Quadrisphaera setariae: one gene and its partner. The protein of the gene in region 2 interacts with the protein of the main gene of each other region in a pairwise test. Links are inferred from orthologs where the notes say so. Each region holds a gene or a part of one and is shown on either strand. Other genes may lie near its edges. The genes, in order: FMM08_RS20885 and ndk.

Region 1 (3,018 bases), on a different replicon or contig from region 2:
GGGCGCGCCGGCTGACCATCTGGGGCTGCGGCGCCTCCGAGGCGACCGCCTCCTCGGGGGAGCGTCCCCAGCGGCGCCGCTCGGAGCGGGGCCGCTGCGGAGCGTCGGGCAGCCCCGAGGTGTCGACGGGCCCGCTCAGGGCGGCGTGCGGGATGCCCGCGGGGGAGGTGGAGCTCAGGAGGCTGCCCTCGGGGACCTCGGGCACCACGGCCGTCGCACCCCCGGCAGCACCGGTGGTCCGCTGCGGCCGGTCCGTCCTCATGCAGCCGATGGTGGCACGCAGCCGCCGTCCGGGACGGGCTTTCGCGCTTCGTCGGAGCGTCGTGTCGCGGCCGGTCAGCGCGCCAGGGGCAGGGGCTCGGGCCGCTTCGGGGCCACGCCGTCGCCGCTCGAGCGCCCCTCGAGGCGCCGCCGCACCCACGGGGCCAGGTGGGCGCGCGCCCAGGCGGCGTCCTGGCCGGCGCGCGCCAGGCGTCCGGGGGAGGGCTGCGGCGGCAGCGGTGAGGCCCACTCCTGCTCGGCCGCCCCCAGATCGCCGCCGTGCAGCCCCCGCACGGTGGCGGCGGCCAGCAGGGCCACCCGCTCGTGGCCCTCCGGCGCCAGGTGGATCCGGTCCGGGGCCCACATCCGCAGGTCGTAGAGGGCGCGCATCGACCACAGGTCCATGACCAGCGCGTCCCAGCGCTGGGCGATGCGCCACAGGTGGAGGTTGAAGGTGGCCACGCGGCCGCGGGTCATGCGCACCACCGGAAGCCCGGCGGGGTCGAAGCCGGCCGCCAGCAGCACCTGGGCTCCGGCGGAGCGGGCGGCGCCCACCGCCTCGTCCAGCGCGGCGGCCAGGGCGTCGACGTCGACGCTGGGTCGCAGGATGTCGTTGCCGCCCGCGCTGATGCTGAGCAGGTCAGGGCCGAGCTCGAGGGCGCGGGGCAGCTGCTCGTCCAGGACCTCCCGCATCCGCTTGCCGCGGACGGCGAGGTTGGCGTACTCCAGGCGCGAGCCCGCGCCGCGCGCGTCGTCGTCGAGCAGCTCGGCGAGCCGGTCGGCCCAGCCGCGGTGGCGTCCGGGGGAGGCCGGGTCGGGGTCGTCGATGCCCTCGGTGAAGGAGTCCCCGACGGCGACGTACCGCCGGTACGTCGGCGCGGGTCCGCGCGCGGGGTCAGCAGCCACCCGCGCACGCTAGCGCTCGTTGCTCAGGGCAGCGACCAGTCGACAGCAGGTGCGCCCTGCGCGCGCAGCGCCTCGTCGACAGCGGTGAACGGGCGCGACCCGTGGAACCCGCGCGAGGCCGACAGCGGGCTCGGGTGCACCCCCGTGATGACGGCGGTCCCGGCCAGCAGGCCGGCGGCGGTCTGCGCGTCCCGCCCCCACAGCACCGACACCAGCGGCCCGCCCCGGGCGGCGAGCGCCCGCACGGCGGCGTCGGTGACGCGCTCCCACCCGAGCCTGCGGTGCGAGCCGGAGTCGCCGGCGCGCACCGTGAGCACCCGGTTGAGCAGCAGCACGCCGCGCTCCGCCCAGGGCGACAGGTCCCCGGTCGAGGGGGCCGGGAGCCCGGTGTCCGCCACGAGCTCCTTGAGCAGGTTGCGCAGCGTCGGCGGCAGCGGCCTCACGTGCGGTGCCACGGAGAAGGCCAGCCCCACCGCGTGGCCGGGCCGGGGGTAGGGGTCCTGGCCGAGCAGCAGCACCCGCACCGCATCGAGCGGCTGCTCGAAGGCGCGCAGCACGTGCTCGGGCGCCGGCAGCACCTCCTCGCCGGCGCCGCGGCGCGCCGCGAGCTCGGCCTCCAGCCGGAGCAGGTCCTCCTCGACCGGGGCGAGGGCGACCCTCCAGCTGGGGTGGACGGCGGCGAGCGGGGACGGCGCGGCGGGGGTCGGCACGGGCCCACGCTGCCCTGCCGCGGCGCGCTCTGCCAGGGTGGGCCGGTGGCGCTGTCGCAGCGGGACCTGGCGGTGCTCGCCCTCGAGCGGCGCACCTTCCGGCGCCGGGGCGAGAAGGAGCAGGCCGTCCGCGACGAGCTGGACATGTCGGCCACCCGCTACTACCAGCGGCTCAACGCCCTCCTCGACGACCCGGAGGCCCTGGCCGCCGACCCGGTGCTGGTCGGCAGGCTCCGTCGCCTGCGCGAGGAGCGCACCGCCGGGCGGGACCTGGACGTCGGCCCCGCCCCCGGGAGCTGACGCGCCGCGTCACCGCGAACCGCCCTCGCGGCGACCTCCGAGCCCGTACCGTCGAGGCGTGAGCTCGCCGTACCCGCGTGACGACTTCGACGCCGTCACCCCGCCGCGCGACGGCCGCCGCGGTGCTCACCGCGCCGCGCCCAAGCGCCCCGGCGGTGTCCTCGCCCCGGTGGTCATCGCCCTGGTCGTCGTGGCCGCCGGAGGCGCCGGCTACGTGGCGCTCACCACGGTGGGGAACCCCGGCTCCAGCGCCAGCGCCGCCCCCGCCGCGGGCGGTGACCAGGCCGCCGCGCAGGACCCGGCCGCCTCCGCCGACCCGGCCGCCGGCGGTGCGCCTCCTGCCGCCTCGCCCGCCTCCTCCCCGGAGGCGCCGCCCAGCGCCAGCCCCACGGCCTCCTCCGAGCGCAGCGCACCGGTCGTCGTCCTCAACGGCACCGGGACCTCCGGACTGGCGGCGAAGAAGGCCGCGCAGGTCGAGGCCGACGGCTGGGAGGTCGCCAGCACCGGCAACGCCACCGCCGCGCAGCGCTCGGCCCACAAGACCACGACCGTGCTGTACCCCACCGCCGCGCTCGAGGGCGCCGCCGAGGCCCTCGCGGCGCAGGTGGGTGCGAAGACCGCGCTCGACGCCCAGGCGCAGGCCGGCTCGCTGACCGTCGTCCTGCGCTGAGGCGCCCTCCGCACGTCCTCCCCCGGTGGGACAGGGGGACGGAGGGGCTCCGGACGGGTGCGGCGGCCTCGGCGGCGGCCTCCGCGACGGCTGTTCGCAGGTCGCACGCCGGAAGCGGTGCCCGGAGCGGGCCGCTGGGCGCCGCGCCCCGGCGCCGTCCCGCTGCCGGGG
Region 2 (3,294 bases):
GTACGAGCCGCTGCCCGCAGGCTCCTACGCCGTGGCCGTGCGGCCCGTCGGCGCGGCCGCCAGCACGACACCGGTGCTCACCCAGACCCTCACCGCGCAGGCCGGGGACGCCTACACGATCGCCGGCCTCGGCGACAGCACGGCCCCGCGCCTCTCGGCCATCCAGGACGACCTCGCCTCCCCCGGCCCGGGGACGGCGCGCGTGCGCGTCCTGCCCGCGGCCGAGCCCGGGCAGACCACGGACGTCACGGCCTCGGGCCGCTCGGTCGCCTCCGCCGCCGCCTTCTCCGAGCCCACCGGCTACGTCGACCTGCCCGCCGGGCCGGTGACCTTCGAGGCGTCCACCGGCCAGCGCAAGGCCCAGGAGTCGACCACCCTGGCCGGCGGCAGCGTCTACACGGTGCTCGTCCTGGCCGACGGCACCAGCGGCCTGGAGCTCCGGCCGGTCACCGACGCGACGGGTTCCGGAGTGGTCCCGCAGGGCGGCGCCGCGACCGGTGGCGGCTACCTGGCCGAGCACGCCGGCGGGGCGACCCTCCCGGCGGTCGCGTCCGCGGCAGCCGGCACGGCGGTCGCCGGTGGCGCCCTGGCCGCTGCGCTGGCCCTGGTGCGCCGTCGTCGCGGGGCGATCGCGCAGCGGTGAGCTCCGTCCAGGAGCCGCAGCGCGGGAGCGCACGGCGGGGCCGGCACGCAGCGCCACCTCCCGCGGCTTCCCAGCGGGCCGTGGGGCTGCTCGACGTAGCCCTCCGCCTGCCCGGGCGGTGGGGCACCACCTCGCCCGGCAGCCGCGCGGCGGCAGCCGCGGTCTGCCTCGGCCTGGTCGGGGTGGCGGTCCCCGCCGGGATCGCGGCGCTGCCCCAGGAGCCGGCGGGGGCGCCTTCTGAGCGGACGGCGCTGGTGGCGGCGGCCGCCGCCGGCGCTGCGGGCTCCTCGTCGTCCTCCTCCACCTCGGACGCCGCTGCCGCCGTGCCGGCCCCGGCCGTGGTGCCGCTGTCCGTGACCGCTGTGGCGGCGCCCACGGCGGTGCAGGTGCCCTCGCTCGGCATCTCCTCCGACCTGGTGCGCCTGGGGACCACCGCCGACGGCGCTCTGGAGGTCCCCGCCGACGCCGCGCACGCCGGGTGGTTCGCGCAGGGCGTGGCGCCGGGCGCCGTGGGGCCGGCCGTCATCGCCGGTCACGTCGACTCCCGCAGCGGGCCCGGCGTCTTCGCCAGGCTGTCCCAGGTCGCGCAGGGTGCGCAGGTGGAGGTGCGGCGGGCGGACGGCAGCACCGCCGTCTTCGTGGTCACCGGGGTCCAGCAGGTGGCCAAGGACGCCTTCCCCACGCAGGCCGTCTACGGCCCGGTGGCCGGTCCGGAGCTGCGCCTCATCACCTGTGGCGGGGCCTTCGACGAGAGCACCCGCCACTACGTCGACAACGTGGTCGTCTACGCCCGGCTGGCGCAGACGACCACGTCGTAGCTCCGCCTCTCAGCGGCGGCTCACAGGGACGGGAACCAGATCCCGATCTCACGGGCGGCGGACTCCGGCGAGTCCGAGCCGTGCACGAGGTTCTGCTGGACCTTCAGGCCCCAGTCGCGGCCGAGGTCGCCGCGGATGGTGCCGGGGGCGGCGGTGGTCGGGTCGGTCGTGCCGGCCAGGGAGCGGAACCCCTCGATGCAGCGCTCGCCCTCGACGACCACGGCCACGAGCGGCCCGGAGGCCATGAACTCCAGCAGCGGCGCGTAGAAGGGCTTGCCCTCGTGCTCGGCGTAGTGGGCGCTCAGCTCGGTCTGCGTGGCCTCGCGCTGCTGCAGGGCGACGATGCGGTAGCCCTTCGCCTCGATGCGCGCCAGGACGGCGCCGGTGAGGCCGCGGCGGACGCCGTCGGGCTTCACGAGGACGAGGCTGCGCTCGGTGGTCGACGCGGTGGTCGGCTCAGTGCTCACGGCCCGGACCCTAGCGGCGCGCCGCTGCGGGGCCGACCTGGGCGCACCCTCGCGGGTGAGCAGGGCGGCGCCGGGAGAGCATGGGGACGTGGACGACGACGCGGGCCGCAGCGCCGACGAGGGCTTCGCTGCTCGCCTGCGGCGGGAGACGGCCGAGGCGCACGGTGCGGCGGAGCGCTCGCCCTTCATGGAGGAGCTGCTCTCCGGGTCGCTGGGACCGGCGGCGCTGACGACCTTCCTCGCTCAGGTGCACCACCTGTACGCCGTGCTGGAGCCCGCGGTCGACGCGGCGCGCGACGACGTCGTCGTCGCCCCCTTCGCCGACGACCGCCTGCGGCGGCTGCCGGCCGTCTCGGCAGACCTGCGCGCCCACGCCGGTGAGGGCTGGCGCGAGCACCTCGTGCCGCTGCCGGCCGCCGAGCGGTACGCCGAGCGGCTGCGGCAGGTGGCGACGTGGCCGGCGGGCCTGGTGACCCACCACTACCTGCGCTACCTCGGCGACCTGTCCGGCGGGCAGGTGGTGCGGCGCCTGCTGGCGCGGGCGTACGGCTGGCCGGAGGCGGAGCTGCGCTCGTGGGACTTCCCCGGCGTCCCCTCGCCCAAGCGGTACCGCGACCACTACCGGTCGCTGCTGGACGCCGCGCCCTGGGACGAGGCGGAGCGCGGCCGCGTGGTCGAGGAGGCCCGCCGGGGCTACCGGCTCAACGAGGAGCTGTTCGACGACCTCAGCGCGCGGCTTCCGGAGTGGCGTCGCTAGCGCTGCTGCTCGGCGAGCTGCACGGCCCAGCGCCGCCGGTCGGTGTCGATGCGCCGGCCGATGGAGACCAGCCACCACCACAGCGCCGCGAAGCCGACCGCCACGACGAGGGCCGCGACGCCCGCCTCGAGCACGACCAGCGCGAGCGAGACGCCGACGGCGACCAGGAGCACCTGCACCGCGTTCCCGACGACCACCCCGCGCGCGCTGCGCGCGGTGCCGCTCGCCAGGACGCAGACGACGACGATCACCAGCCCGACGCCCCACACCCAGCCCCGGCCCACGCCCTGGTCGGGCAGGAACGCGGCCGCCACCATGGTGCCGAACAGGACGGCGAAGGCCTCCAGCAGCAGCGTCGTGGAGGCCAGGCGCGCCGTCATCGTGGGCGGCGGCACCGTCAGCTCGCCCTGCTGCACCTGCCCCTGACCCGACGTCCGACCCTCGGGCGCGCTCGACTGCTGGGGGCTGTCAGACACGCCTGCAGCCTACGTCGCCCCTCCCCCCACCCCGACGGTCGAGGAACGCACGCACACCGATCGGGCCCGCGGGTGGGTTCTACGCTCCGCTCGTGCCCCTCCCCCGGATCCTCCTCGAGCAGCGGGCGACGTA

What was found.
Region 1: the proteins of ndk (region 2) and FMM08_RS20885 interact in binary tests that used the Escherichia coli proteins (3 or more experiments, as listed by UniProt). The link is inferred for Quadrisphaera setariae from one-to-one orthologs.

Annotation. Positions count from the first base shown.
Region 1 is NZ_VKAC01000016.1:60,666-63,683, forward strand. The notes cover bases 35-2,750. They hold FMM08_RS20885 (uracil-DNA glycosylase), read right to left. Parts: upstream 1,878-2,750; coding sequence 1,191-1,877; downstream 35-1,190. Other genes in these bases: FMM08_RS20875 (coiled-coil domain-containing protein), read right to left, coding at 35-262; FMM08_RS20880 (SGNH/GDSL hydrolase family protein), read right to left, coding at 337-1,167; FMM08_RS20890 (DUF3263 domain-containing protein), read left to right, coding at 1,923-2,177; FMM08_RS20895 (LytR C-terminal domain-containing protein), read left to right, coding at 2,236-2,750. Also shown: more of FMM08_RS20875, read right to left, coding at 1-34; more of FMM08_RS20895, read left to right, coding at 2,751-2,847. UniProt on the Escherichia coli protein: Excises uracil residues from the DNA which can arise as a result of misincorporation of dUMP residues by DNA polymerase or due to deamination of cytosine.
Region 2 is NZ_VKAC01000003.1:253,396-256,689, reverse strand. What follows is about bases 206-3,197. They hold ndk (nucleoside-diphosphate kinase), read right to left. Parts: upstream 1,929-3,197; coding sequence 1,482-1,928; downstream 206-1,481. Other genes in these bases: FMM08_RS06470 (DUF4233 domain-containing protein), read right to left, coding at 2,682-3,161; FMM08_RS06475 (biliverdin-producing heme oxygenase), read left to right, coding at 2,017-2,685; FMM08_RS06485 (class F sortase), read left to right, coding at 640-1,461; FMM08_RS06490 (DUF4397 domain-containing protein), read left to right, coding at 206-643. Also shown: more of FMM08_RS06490, read left to right, coding at 1-205; FMM08_RS06465 (DUF2283 domain-containing protein), read left to right, coding at 3,254-3,294. UniProt on the Escherichia coli protein: Major role in the synthesis of nucleoside triphosphates other than ATP. The ATP gamma phosphate is transferred to the NDP beta phosphate via a ping-pong mechanism, using a phosphorylated active-site intermediate.